DNA from 2 places in the Roseixanthobacter glucoisosaccharinicivorans genome. Region 1 is predicted to be linked to the other one. Evidence: predicted binding sites of a transcription regulator. Region 1 holds the regulator's gene; the other holds the start of a gene.
What was found. The regulator HrcA, encoded in region 1, represses chaperone genes, less so after heat shock. The targets are predictions, from matches to a motif close to GTTAGCACTCNCNNNNNGNGAGTGCTAAC.
Positions count from the first base shown of each region.

Region 2: groES (co-chaperone GroES) is a predicted target of HrcA. The motif match lies at 3,088-3,116, and genes of this name have one in related genera.

Region 1 is NZ_CM195538.1:429,351-435,186, reverse strand. Features, by position in the region: gene V5F78_RS01875 (hypothetical protein) at 1-855, shown strand, start outside; gene grpE (nucleotide exchange factor GrpE) at 943-1,575, opposite strand; gene hrcA (heat-inducible transcriptional repressor HrcA) at 1,660-2,760, opposite strand; gene rph (ribonuclease PH) at 3,002-3,715, shown strand; gene rdgB (RdgB/HAM1 family non-canonical purine NTP pyrophosphatase) at 3,715-4,350, shown strand; gene hemW (radical SAM family heme chaperone HemW) at 4,557-5,675, shown strand; gene V5F78_RS01845 (hypothetical protein) at 5,781-5,836, opposite strand, start outside.
Region 2 is NZ_CM195538.1:3,756,577-3,762,412, reverse strand. Features, by position in the region: gene V5F78_RS17395 (NAD(P)-dependent oxidoreductase) at 1-596, shown strand, start outside; gene groL (chaperonin GroEL) at 1,060-2,706, opposite strand; gene groES (co-chaperone GroES) at 2,755-3,042, opposite strand; gene V5F78_RS17380 (hypothetical protein) at 3,366-3,899, shown strand; gene V5F78_RS17375 (class I SAM-dependent methyltransferase) at 4,002-4,883, shown strand; gene cytX (putative hydroxymethylpyrimidine transporter CytX) at 5,132-5,836, shown strand, end outside.

The DNA of each region.
Region 1 (5,836 bases):
ATGGTGGAAAGCCCGACCTTCTCCGGCTTCGAGGACCGTAGCAAGGCCGCCTCCCTTCTCATCATCGAGATGCCGCCCCAGGCCTATGCCCAGATCGAGGCCGGCTTTACCGACGCGGCGCTCGCCACCAAGGGCATTACCGTCGAAAGCCGCGGTCCGCTGGTGGCCGACCCCAAGAGTCTCCCGGACTCCTCCGCTTTGCGTGAGGCACAGACCCTGCTGGTGATCGGCAAGCAGAGCGCCGGGCCGGTGGTCGCGAAGAAATGGATCCTGCTCGCAGGCTCCCCGAAGGGCACGGCGCTCATCACGGTGCAGGTTCCCGAGGCCAATGCCGGTGAACTGACCGACGAGGCCGTCCGCAAAAGCTTGATGACGCTGGCGTTCCGTGCCCCGCCCTCGACCCAGGAACAATTGGCGGGCCTGCCGTTCAAGCTCGGCGACCTCGCGGGGTTCCGGGTGGTTAAGGTCATCGGCAATACCGCCGCGGTGCTGACCGAGGGCGACAAGGACGTGGTGGAAAGCGCGAGCCAGCCGATCTTCGTGGTCGGCGTTTCGCCCGGCACGCCGCGTGAGGACGATCGCGGGCAGTTCGCCCTGCGCTCGCTTTCCTCGGTGCCGGCGGTTCGCGACATGCATATCGACCGGGCCGAGCCCTTGCGCATCGGCGGCCAGCCGGGCTTTGAGATCATCGCCACCGCCAAGGATGCCACATCGGGGGCGGACGTGAAGGTAATCCAGTGGCTGCGGTTCGGCTCGAACGCGCATATCCGGATGATCACGGTGGTGAAGGCGGATGCCTTCCAGGATACCTACACCCGCGTCCGGGCGATCCGCGATGGGATCGAATCCAACTGAGGACACACCGAGGGCGCTCAAATAAAAAGCCGCCGCGCCTAAACGGCACGACGGCTTTCGTTCAACCGAACCGGCCGGAAACGGCGCTCAGTTCGCGGAACCGTTCTCAGCCTTGGCCTCGCCCGGCGCCACCTTGGGACCGCCGCGCGAAACGCCGACCATGGCGGGACGCAGAACCCGATCACCGATCACATAGCCGGACTGGACCACCTGGACCACGGTGCCGTTGGGCACGCTCGCGTCCGGCACCTCGAACATGGCTTGGTGCAGATTGGGATCGAATTTCTCCCCCACCGGCTCCACCTTGCGGATGCCGTGCTTTTCCAGGCCCTTCTGAAGGCTGCGCTCGGTCAGTTCCAGGCCGTCCAGCAGCGCCTTGAATGCGCCTTCGGCCTTTTCCTTGGCTTCCGCTTCCACCGCGCCGAGGGCGCGGGCGAGATCATCGGCAACGTTCAATACGTCACGCGCGAAAGAGGCGATGCCATAAGTCTTGGCATCAGCCACTTCCTTCTCGGCCCGGCGACGGATGTTCTCCGCTTCCGCGTAGGCGCGCAGGAACTTGTCCTTCAGGTTCGCGACCTCGCCCTCCAGCCGCTGCTTTTCCGCGTGGAGTCCACCGGCCTCTTCCGCTTCGGCGAGCGCTTCCATTTCCGCGCCCTCCGGATCGGAGTTCAGGTCGGTATGGGGCTTCGCGTCGTTCGCGCCACCCTGATCGCTCATGCCCATGTCCTCGTCGCTAACAACACCGCCCCACGGGCAGGTGCACCGAATTCGCCCCGCATATCGGGGGCATGGCGGGAAAAATCAAGCCGCGTCGGCCCCCGGAGCGCCGAGAACGCGGCTCACGACCCGCGCCGTGAAGTCCACCATGGGCACGATGCGCCCATAATTGAGCCGCGTCGGTCCGATCACCCCAAGCACCCCCAGCACCCGGCCCTGGCTGTCGTGATAGGGCGCGACGATGGTGGAGGAGCCGGAGAGCGAGAACAATTTATTCTCCGAGCCGATGAAAATGCGCAGCGACTGGGCATCCTCCGCCCGGCCGAGCAGATCCACCACGTCGCGCTTGGATTCGAGATCGTCGAACAGCAGGCGGATGCGTTCGAGATCTTCCAGGGCGTGAAGATCCTCCAGCAATTTCGCCTGGCCGCGCACGATCAGCTTGCGCTCGGCCGGCCCGTCGCCGGACCAGGAGGCAAGGCCTGCCTCAACCACCCGGGCGGTCAGGGCGTCCAATTGCTGGCGCAGGTCGCTCAACAGGTTTTCCATCTCGGCCCGCGCCTCGGCGAGCGTGCGGCCGCGAATATGGGCGTTGAGGAAATTGGTGGCCTCGGTCAGCGCCGAGGCCGGAAGGCCAAGCGGCAGCGGCACGGCCCGGTTTTCAACCTGCCCGTCCTCGGACACCAGAATGACCAGGGCACGGTTGGTATCCAGCGGCACGAATTCCACATGCTTGAGGCGCGGATCGGTCTTGATGGCCGTCACCACGCCTGCGCCGCGCGACAGGCCGGAGAGCAAGGCGGAAGCCTCGCGCAGCACGCCGTCGACGGTATAGCCCTTGGCTGCGGCGGCGACCTGGGATTCGATGTTGCGCCGGTCGCCCTCGCTCACATCGCCGATTTCCATCAGCGCATCGACGAAAAAGCGCAGTCCGCGCTCGGTCGGCAGGCGCCCGGCGCTTGTGTGCGGCGCGTAGATCAGCCCCGCCGCTTCCAGGTCCGCCATGACGTTGCGCACGGAGGCCGGCGACAGCGACATGGGGATGAGGCGCGCGATGTTGCGCGAGCCCACCGGCTCGCCGGTCGCGAGATAGCTTTCCACGATCTGGCGGAAAATCTCGCGCGAGCGCTCGTCGATCTGTCCGAGGGCGGCTGAAAAGGGAGGAATGATGGGGTCGATGGGCAAGGCCTCACTCCGGATCGGGCGGGCGGGATAAAGCAGGGGGACAGGTGCGCGGCGCCGGCGGGGACATTGCATGATGCCGCAGATCATCCCGCCCGATATCTCGCCGGTTATCTCGCCGCGACACCATCGCCTGTTCGCACACCGCGCCCACCTGAACCATGACGCAGCATACCACGCCCCTTGCTCCTGCGCGCGCCCACCCCTAAAACGACGGCCAGTTTCACAACGGATTGGATAGATTATGCGCCCGAGCCGCCGCGCGAGCGACGAGATGCGAGCCGTTTCCTTCGAGCGCAACGTTCTGCGCCATGCCGAGGGCTCGTGCCTCGTCAAGTTCGGCGACACCCATGTGCTGGTGGCGGCGACCCTGGAAGAGCGCCTGCCGCCGTGGCTCAAGGGCCAGGGCCGCGGCTGGGTGACGGCGGAATATTCCATGCTCCCCCGCGCCACGCTGGAGCGGACCCGGCGCGAATCCACCACCGGCAAGCAATCCGGCCGCACGCAGGAGATCCAGCGGCTGATCGGCCGCTCCCTGCGTTCGGTCACCGACCTGGTCGGCCTCGGCGAACGCCAGATCACGCTGGATTGCGACGTACTCCAGGCCGACGGGGGCACCCGCACGGCCGCCATCACCGGCGCCTGGATCGCCCTGCACGATTGCATGAGCTGGATGTATTCGCGCTCCATGCTGAAGACCATCCCCCTGCGCGAGCACGTCGCGGCGGTCTCCTGCGGCATTTTCGAGGGCACGCCGGTGCTCGATCTCGATTATCCCGAGGACAGCAAGGCGGAGACCGACGCCAATTTCGTCATGACCGGTTCCGGCGGCATCGTCGAAATCCAGGGCACGGCGGAAAAGACCCCGTTCAGCGAGGCCGAATTCCTGCAATTGCTCTCGCTCGCCCGCACCGGCATCAACCAGCTGGTGGATTTGCAGAAGCAGGCGGTGGCCTGATGACCCATCGCCGGCTCGAAGGGCGGCTGGTGGTCGCCACGCACAACAAGGGCAAGCTCATCGAGATGCGCATGCTGCTCGAACCCTATGGGGTGGAAGCGGTGGCCGCCGGCGAACTCGGCCTGCCCGAGCCCGACGAGACCGGCACCACGTTTGCCGCCAATGCCCGCCTCAAGGCGGTCGCGGCGGCGAGCGCGGCGCAATTACCCGCCTTCGCCGATGACAGCGGGCTGGTCATCGACGCGCTCGGCGGCCAGCCGGGCATCCACACCGCCCGCTGGGCGGGGCCGGAGCGCGATTTCGAAAAGGCGATGGAAACCATCCAGTCGCTGCTGGTGGCGCGCGGCGCAACCGACCCGGATTCGCGCACCGCCCGCTTCGTCTCGGCCCTGTGCCTGGCGTGGCCCGACGGCCATGTGGAGGAATTCGAGGGCGTGGTGGAGGGCGAACTGGTGTGGCCGACCCGCGGCGCCAAGGGGTTTGGCTATGATCCCATGTTCGTACCCGAGGGCCACACCCGCACCTTCGCGGAAATGAGCGCGGAGGAGAAGCATTCCATGCCGCCGCTCGGCTTCGGCCTCTCCCATCGCGCCCGCGCCTTTCGCCAATTGGCGCAGGCCTGCCTGGAGGCATGACCACGACGACCGCTTCTGCGCTTTCCGCTTCAAACGGTTCAGGCCCTCTCCCGAGTGCGGGGGAGGGTTGGGAGGGGGCACGCGCCGCAGCGCCGATGCCAGCGTCTCGCACGCCCTCTTTCCCCCACCCCGGCCCTCCCCCGCAAGCGGGAGAGGGGGCGGCCCGCCCGGGTGGAGAAGATCGTGCCGGAGGCTTCGGCGTTTATGTGCATTGGCCCTTCTGCCTCGCCAAATGCCCCTATTGCGACTTCAACAGCCACGTGCGCCACACCCCGCCCGATCAGGCGCGCTTCATCGCCGCTTTTCGCCGGGAGATTGCCCATATGCGCGCCCTCACCGGGCCGCGCGAGGCGGGGACGGTGTTCTTCGGCGGCGGCACGCCCTCGCTCATGGCGCCAAGCACCGTCGCGGCGATCCTGGAGGCGGTGAATGCCGCCTGGCCGCTTGCCGCCGATGCCGAGATCACGCTGGAGGCCAATCCCACGAGCGTCGAGGCCGAGCGGTTTCGCGGCTATCGCGCGGCGGGAGTGAACCGGGTGTCCCTGGGCGTGCAGGCGCTGGACGATGCCGAGCTGAAAGCGCTGGGCCGCATGCACTCGGTGGATGAGGCGCTGGCGGCGGTCGCGATCGCGCGCAATGCGTTCGAGCGCGTGTCTTTCGATCTCATCTATGCCCGCCCGCGCCAGAAGCCGGAAGACTGGGCGCGCGAGCTGAAACGCGCCATCGCGGAAGGATGCGAGCATCTCTCGCTGTACCAGCTCACCATCGAGCCGGGCACCATGTTCGAGAAGCTGTATTCCGCCGGCAAGCTGTTGATCCCGGACGACGACCATGCCCGCGCGCTGTGGGATGTCACGCAGGAGATCACCGCCGCCGCCGGGTTGCCGGCGTATGAGATTTCCAACCACGCCCGGCCCGGCGCCGAGGCGCGGCACAATCTCGTCTATTGGCGCTATGGCACCTATGCCGGCCTCGGCCCCGGCGCCCATGGGCGGCTGGCGGTGGACGGGGCGCGCCGCGCCACCTTCACACAGAAGCAGCCCGAAAAATGGCTGGAGCTGGTGGAGGCGAACGGCCACGGCATCGTGTCCGACGAGACGTTGGCGCGCGCCGAACAGGCCGACGAGCTACTGCTCATGGGCCTGCGCCTGGCGGAGGGCGTTGATCTTGCCCGATATGCACGGCTCGCGGGACCGGCCATCCCCGAAAGCCGCATCGCACCTCTGGAAGCGGACGCCCTGGTGAAGCGCACCGGCGACCGCCTCGCCGCGACCCCCGCTGGCTTCCCGGTGCTGAACGCCATCATTGCAGCGCTCGCGGACTAGGCGTTTTCGAGCGAAAGCGACACCGGTTCGCGCGAAGAAAACGCGCGGACCCAGTTACAGAAAGCATTTTCCCGATTCCACGAAACGGGCAAACGCACGCAGTGCTTATTTCGGGAAGAAGGCCTCGGGGATCTCGAAGTCGCCAGTCAGCTTAATGCCGG
Region 2 (5,836 bases), 1.7 Mb from region 1:
TGGGCGCCTCGGGCGCGGTGGGTTCGCGCATCCTTCAGGAATTGGCCGCGCGCGGCCATCAGGTCACGGCCATCGCGCGGGACCCTTCCCGCATTCCCGCCGCGCCGGGCGTCACGGCCGTGGCGGGCGATGCGCGCCGCGTCGAAACGCTGGCGCCGTTGCTCAAGGGGCATGACGCAGTGGTCAGCTCGATCCACTTCAGCGATTCGGACGCGGCCGTCCTGATCGCCGCCGTGAAGGCCGCCGGCGTGCGGCGCTATCTGGTGGTGGGGGGCGCCGGCAGCCTGGAGGTCGCACCGGGCGTCGCCCTCTACGATATCCCGGAGTTTCCCGCCATCTATCTCACCGAGGCCAAGGCCGGCGGCGCCTTCCTGGATCTGCTGAAGGGCGAGGCCGAATTGGAATGGACCTTCCTCTCCCCGTCGGCGGAATTCGTGCCGGGAGAACGCACGGGTGTCTTTCGCCTGGGGACGGACGCGCTTTTGACGTCGGCGTCCGGCCGCAGCTTCATCAGCTATGAGGATTTTGCGGCGGCGCTGGTGGATGAAATCGAGCACCCGCGCCACGTGCGGGCGCGCTTTACGATCGGGTATTGAACGGGGCGGAGCGCTTGCGTCCCTCTCCTCAGCCCCTTCGGTTATTCCCCCTCCCCAGCCCTCCCCCGCAAGCGGGAGAGGGGGTGCGCCCGCTTTCACGCTTAGGCCGTTCCCCTAAATCCCGGATCCGCCCCGCGCCTCTGCCTGCTCCCCAGTTCCCTCTCCCGCTTGCGGGGGAGGGCTAGGGAGGGGGGAGGTTCGGAGAGGTCAGGGAGGGCAAGGGGGAGGGGGATGGGCAGGCGCACCCGTTCGGCGCAAGAAAAAGGGCGCGGCTTGCGCCACGCCCTTCTCCCTTAAACCCTTGGTCGGCTGGACTTCCTCGGAAGTCCATGCCGTCCGGAAGCCGGCGCTGCCGGCTTCCCACCTCAACGTTTTGGTCGGCTGGACGTCCTCAGAAGTCCATGCCGCCCGGAAGCCGGCGCTGCCGGCTTCCCACCTCAACGTCTTGGTCGGCTGGACTTCCTCAGAAGTCCATGCCGCCCATGCCACCCATGCCGCCGCCGGGCATGGCGGGCATGCCGCTGTCCTTCTTGGGCAGCTCGGCGATGAGGGCTTCGGTGGTAACGATCAAAGCGGCGATGGAAGCCGCGTCCTGCAGGGCGGTCCGCACGACCTTCGCGGGATCGACGATACCGGCCTGGATCATGTCCACATATTCTTCCGACTGGGCATTGAAGCCGAAGTTGGCGTCGTTGGACTCCAGCACCTTGCCGACCACGATCGAGCCTTCCACGCCGGAATTCTCGGCGATCTGGCGGATCGGGGCTTCAAGCGCGCGCAGCACGATCTTGATGCCGGCGGTGATGTCGGAATTGTCGGAGGTCAGCGTCTCGACGGCCTTCTTGGCGCGCAGGAGAGCGATGCCGCCGCCCGGAACGATGCCTTCTTCCACCGCAGCGCGGGTGGCATTCAGGGCGTCGTCGACGCGGTCCTTCTTTTCCTTTACTTCCACTTCGGTCGAACCGCCGACGCGGATGACGGCGACGCCGCCGGCCAGCTTGGCCAGACGCTCCTGGAGCTTCTCGCGGTCGTAGTCCGAGGAGGTTTCCTCGATCTGCGCCTTGATCTGGTTCACGCGGGCTTCGATATCGGCCTTCTCGCCGATGCCGTCCACGATCGTGGTCTTTTCCTTTTCGAGGATGACCTTCTTGGCGCGGCCGAGCTGGGCCAGCGTCACGTTCTCAAGCTTGATGCCGAGATCTTCCGAGATCACCTGGCCGCCGGTGAGGATGGCGATATCCTCCAGCATGGCCTTGCGGCGATCGCCGAAGCCGGGGGCCTTCACGGCCGCGACCTTCAGGCCGCCGCGCAGCTTGTTCACCACCAGGGTGGCGAGCGCCTCGCCTTCCACGTCCTCGGCCACGATCACCAGCGGCTTGCCGGACTGAACGACGGCTTCGAGCACGGGCAGGATCGGCTGCAGACCGGAGAGCTTCTTCTCGAAGATCAGGATGTAGGGGTCTTCGAGGTCGGCGATCATCTTCTCCGCATTGGTGACGAAATAGGGAGAGAGATAGCCGCGGTCGAACTGCATGCCTTCGACGACTTCGAGCTCGGTCTCGGCGGTCTTGGCTTCCTCGACCGTGATGACGCCTTCATTGCCCACGCGCTGCATGGCGCCGGCGATCATCTCGCCGATGGACGAGTCGCCATTGGCGGAAATGGTGCCGACCTGCGCGACTTCGGCGGAGGACGACACCTTCTTGGCGCGGCCCTTGATGTCGGCGATGGCGGCGGCGACGGCGAGGTCGATGCCGCGCTTGAGATCCATCGGGTTCATGCCGGCGGCGACCGATTTGGCGCCTTCCTTCACGATCGCCTGGGCGAGCACGGTGGCGGTGGTGGTGCCGTCGCCGGCCAGGTCATTGGTCTTGGAGGCGACTTCGCGCACCAGCTGGGCGCCGAGGTTCTCGAACTTGTCTTCCAGCTCGATTTCCTTGGCGACGGTCACGCCGTCCTTGGTGATGCGGGGGGCGCCGAAGCTCTTCTCGATCACGACGTTGCGGCCCTTGGGGCCGAGCGTCACCTTCACTGCATTGGCGAGGATATCAACGCCGCGCAGCATCTTCTCGCGGGCATCGCCGGAAAATTTTACGTCTTTGGCAGCCATGTGCCGTCTCCTGAATAATTAATGCGAGGGAAGCGAAAGGGCGAACCTTCAGGCGATGACGCCGAGGATGTCGCTTTCCTTCATGATGAGCAGGTCCTGGCCGTCCACCTTCACTTCGGTGCCGGACCATTTGCCGAACAGAACGCGGTCACCCGCCTTCACGTCGAGCGCGACGACCTTGCCGCTTTCGTCACGGGCGCCGGGGCCCACGGCCACGACTTCGCCCTCCTGGGGCTTTTCCTTGGCGGTGTCGGGGATGATGATTCCGCCGGCGGTCTTCTGCTCGGCTTCGATGCGCTTCACGACCACGCGGTCATGCAAAGGGCGGAAGGACATGGGCATGATCCTCTTGGTATTGGAGCGGGCCGGTGGCCCGCGGTCTTTGGCACTCGCGCAATGGGAGTGCCAATCCCGGCCGGAGATAAGGAGCCGCCGCCCGCGCGTCAAGGCAGGCGGACTTACCAATGTGTAAGAGATCGCCGCATAAAGTGACGGTGGCAGCGTGTCGGGGCGGCGACAACGTGAATTTGTGTGCAGGGCCAAGCATCGACGCCGCGCCGAACAGGCTTTATGGTTGCGCCTCGCCCTGTTTCCCCGACGGGCGCGGTGCCGCATGCGGGTTGCCGTATTCAGTTAAGCTCTCGCCTCGGAGTGTGTGAATGTCTCAGTCCGCAGTTCGGTCCGTCGCCGGGGAATCCTGCGACACCGGCCGTGTTCGCCGTTCCGCCGTTTCTTTCTATCGCCTCGGCATGGTTGCGGCCGTCATCGGAGGCCTTGGCCTCGGCGCCTGCTCCACCACTCCGACCGAGCCGCCCCCGCCGGCGGCGCCGCAATATACCAGCCCGATTCCCGCCGCGAGCCTCGTCGGGCGCTACGGCCTCGCCGCATACCATCGCCCCGAGGATGCCGCCCGCACCGAGACCCAGGCGCGCGCCCAATGCAGCAATCCCTATGTCATCACCGCCGGCCCCAATGGCGGCGTGATGATGTATCTCGCCGACGACAACAAACTCACCGAGCTGGTGTCCAAGGCGGCCGGCGGCCCCACCTTCATCGGACCGCCCGAGGATCCCGCCGGCGGCCTGCGCGATCGGCAGGTCCTGCGCTGGGATGGCCAAGTGCTGGTGCTCAAATGGGTGGACCCGGAAGTCTCCAAGCGCTACGGCACCATGGTGTACGTGCGCTGCAGCTGATCCGGCACGTTCCGGAGGCGGCCTCGGCCGCCGCCGCGCGTACACCGTTTGCACTGCCGCGTTGCGCGCGCAAGGGGGGTGCGCGCAACACTTGAGGACCGGATGGATCGTTCACAAAAGCTGCTTCACGGCATCGACAAGAGTATGCGCATACTCGAGATCGGGCCTTTGTTCCGTCCCGTGTGCAGCCGGGAGGATGGATGGAATGTCTATTCCATTGATCACGCCAGCGAACAGGAATTGCGCGAGAAATATCGCAACCACGTGGACGTCGATGTCTCACGCATCGAGCGCGTGGACTTCATCTGGCGCGGCGGCTCGATGGCGGACGCCATCCCCAAGGTCTATCACGGCACGTTCGATGCCTGCATCGCCAGCCATGTGCTCGAACATATTCCAGATCCGATCGCCTTTCTGAGCTCGCTTGCGGTGCTGCTGAAACCGGGCGCGGTCGTTGCGCTCGCCGTGCCCGACAAGCGCTGGTGCTTCGATTTCTTCCGTCCGCTCAGCACCACGGCCGGCTGGCTGGAGGCCAATCGCCTGGGCCTCACCAAGCACAGCCGCGCCACCCGATTCGAATATGAGACCTCCGTCGTCAACAGCGACGGGCGCGTGGCCTGGGGTCCCGGCCCCCTGGGCACGCCGGGCTTTTCAGGCTGTCCGATCTGGCAATCCTACACTGTGTTCCGGCCGCAGAGCGACCTCGAGAACGAGGACTATGTGGACTGCCACGCCTGGTGCTTCACGCCCAGCAGCTTCGTGCTGATCATCGAGGAACTGCACGCCCTGGGCGCCGTGGATTTCCGCATCAAGCACACCTTTCCCACCGTGGGACACGAGTTTTTCATCGGTCTCGAACAGAGCCGGGAGCGCGAGACCGACGTCGCCCGCATGCAGAAGAGGCGCATGCGGCTGATGCTGGCGACCGCGCACGAAGTGCGCGAGCAATTGGAGATGCTCCCGGTTCACGTGGATCTGGATTAGGACCGATCCGCCTTTCATGGCTTGACGCCCTTGCCGGAGGCATCGTCATGGCCCGGCCATGACGCGCGAAAGACCCCTTGGGCCGCGCCACGCGCTGGGAAATGCTGCAATACGGCGGATGCCCGCTTCCCTCGGTGGACAACGCGCTTTAGATGGGTCCGGACACCGCACAGCCTCAGGCGCCGCGGCCCAATCCTGCGCGCCGGGCTCCGAACGCTCCGGCCGCGCCAGCGCTGTTGAGTGACACGATGGAATCCGCCGCGACCACCTATGATCCCCTGACACCGGTACCCGCGCGCCGACGCGTGTTTACCGGCTCGGATGCCTTCGCCCTCTGGTTCAGCCTCGGCATCGGCCTGCTGGTGCTCCAAGCGGGCGCGCTGCTGGTTCCCGCGCTCAGTCTCGGCACGGCGTTCCTCGCGATCATCGCCGGAAGCGTGCTGGGCGTGGTCCTGCTCGCGGGCGTGGGGGTGATCGGCGCCGATTCGGGACTTTCCGCCATGGCGAGCCTGCGGCCCACGCTGGGCCTGCGCGGGGCGATCCTGCCGACGCTGATCAATATGGTGCAATTGGTCGGCTGGGGCGCGTTCGAGATCATCATCATGGGCGAGGCGGCGGAAGCCTTGTCCAAGCAGGCCTTCGGCTTCTCGCTTCCGGGCGTGTGGACCTTGCTGTTCGGCGTGCTCGCGACCGCGATCGCGGTGATGGGGCCCGTGTCGTTCGTGCGGCGCTTCCTGCGCGCCTGGGGCCTCTATCTGCTGCTCGGCGCGGCGGTGTGGCTCACCTGGCGGCTCATGGCCAATTATGATCTCGCCGCGCTCTTCGCCAAGCCCGGCACCGGCGAAATGAGCTTTGGCGGCGCCATCGACCTGGTGGTGGCCATGCCGCTGTCCTGGCTGCCGCTGATTGCCGATTACACCCGCTTCGGCAAGTCCTCCGGCAGCGTGTTCCGC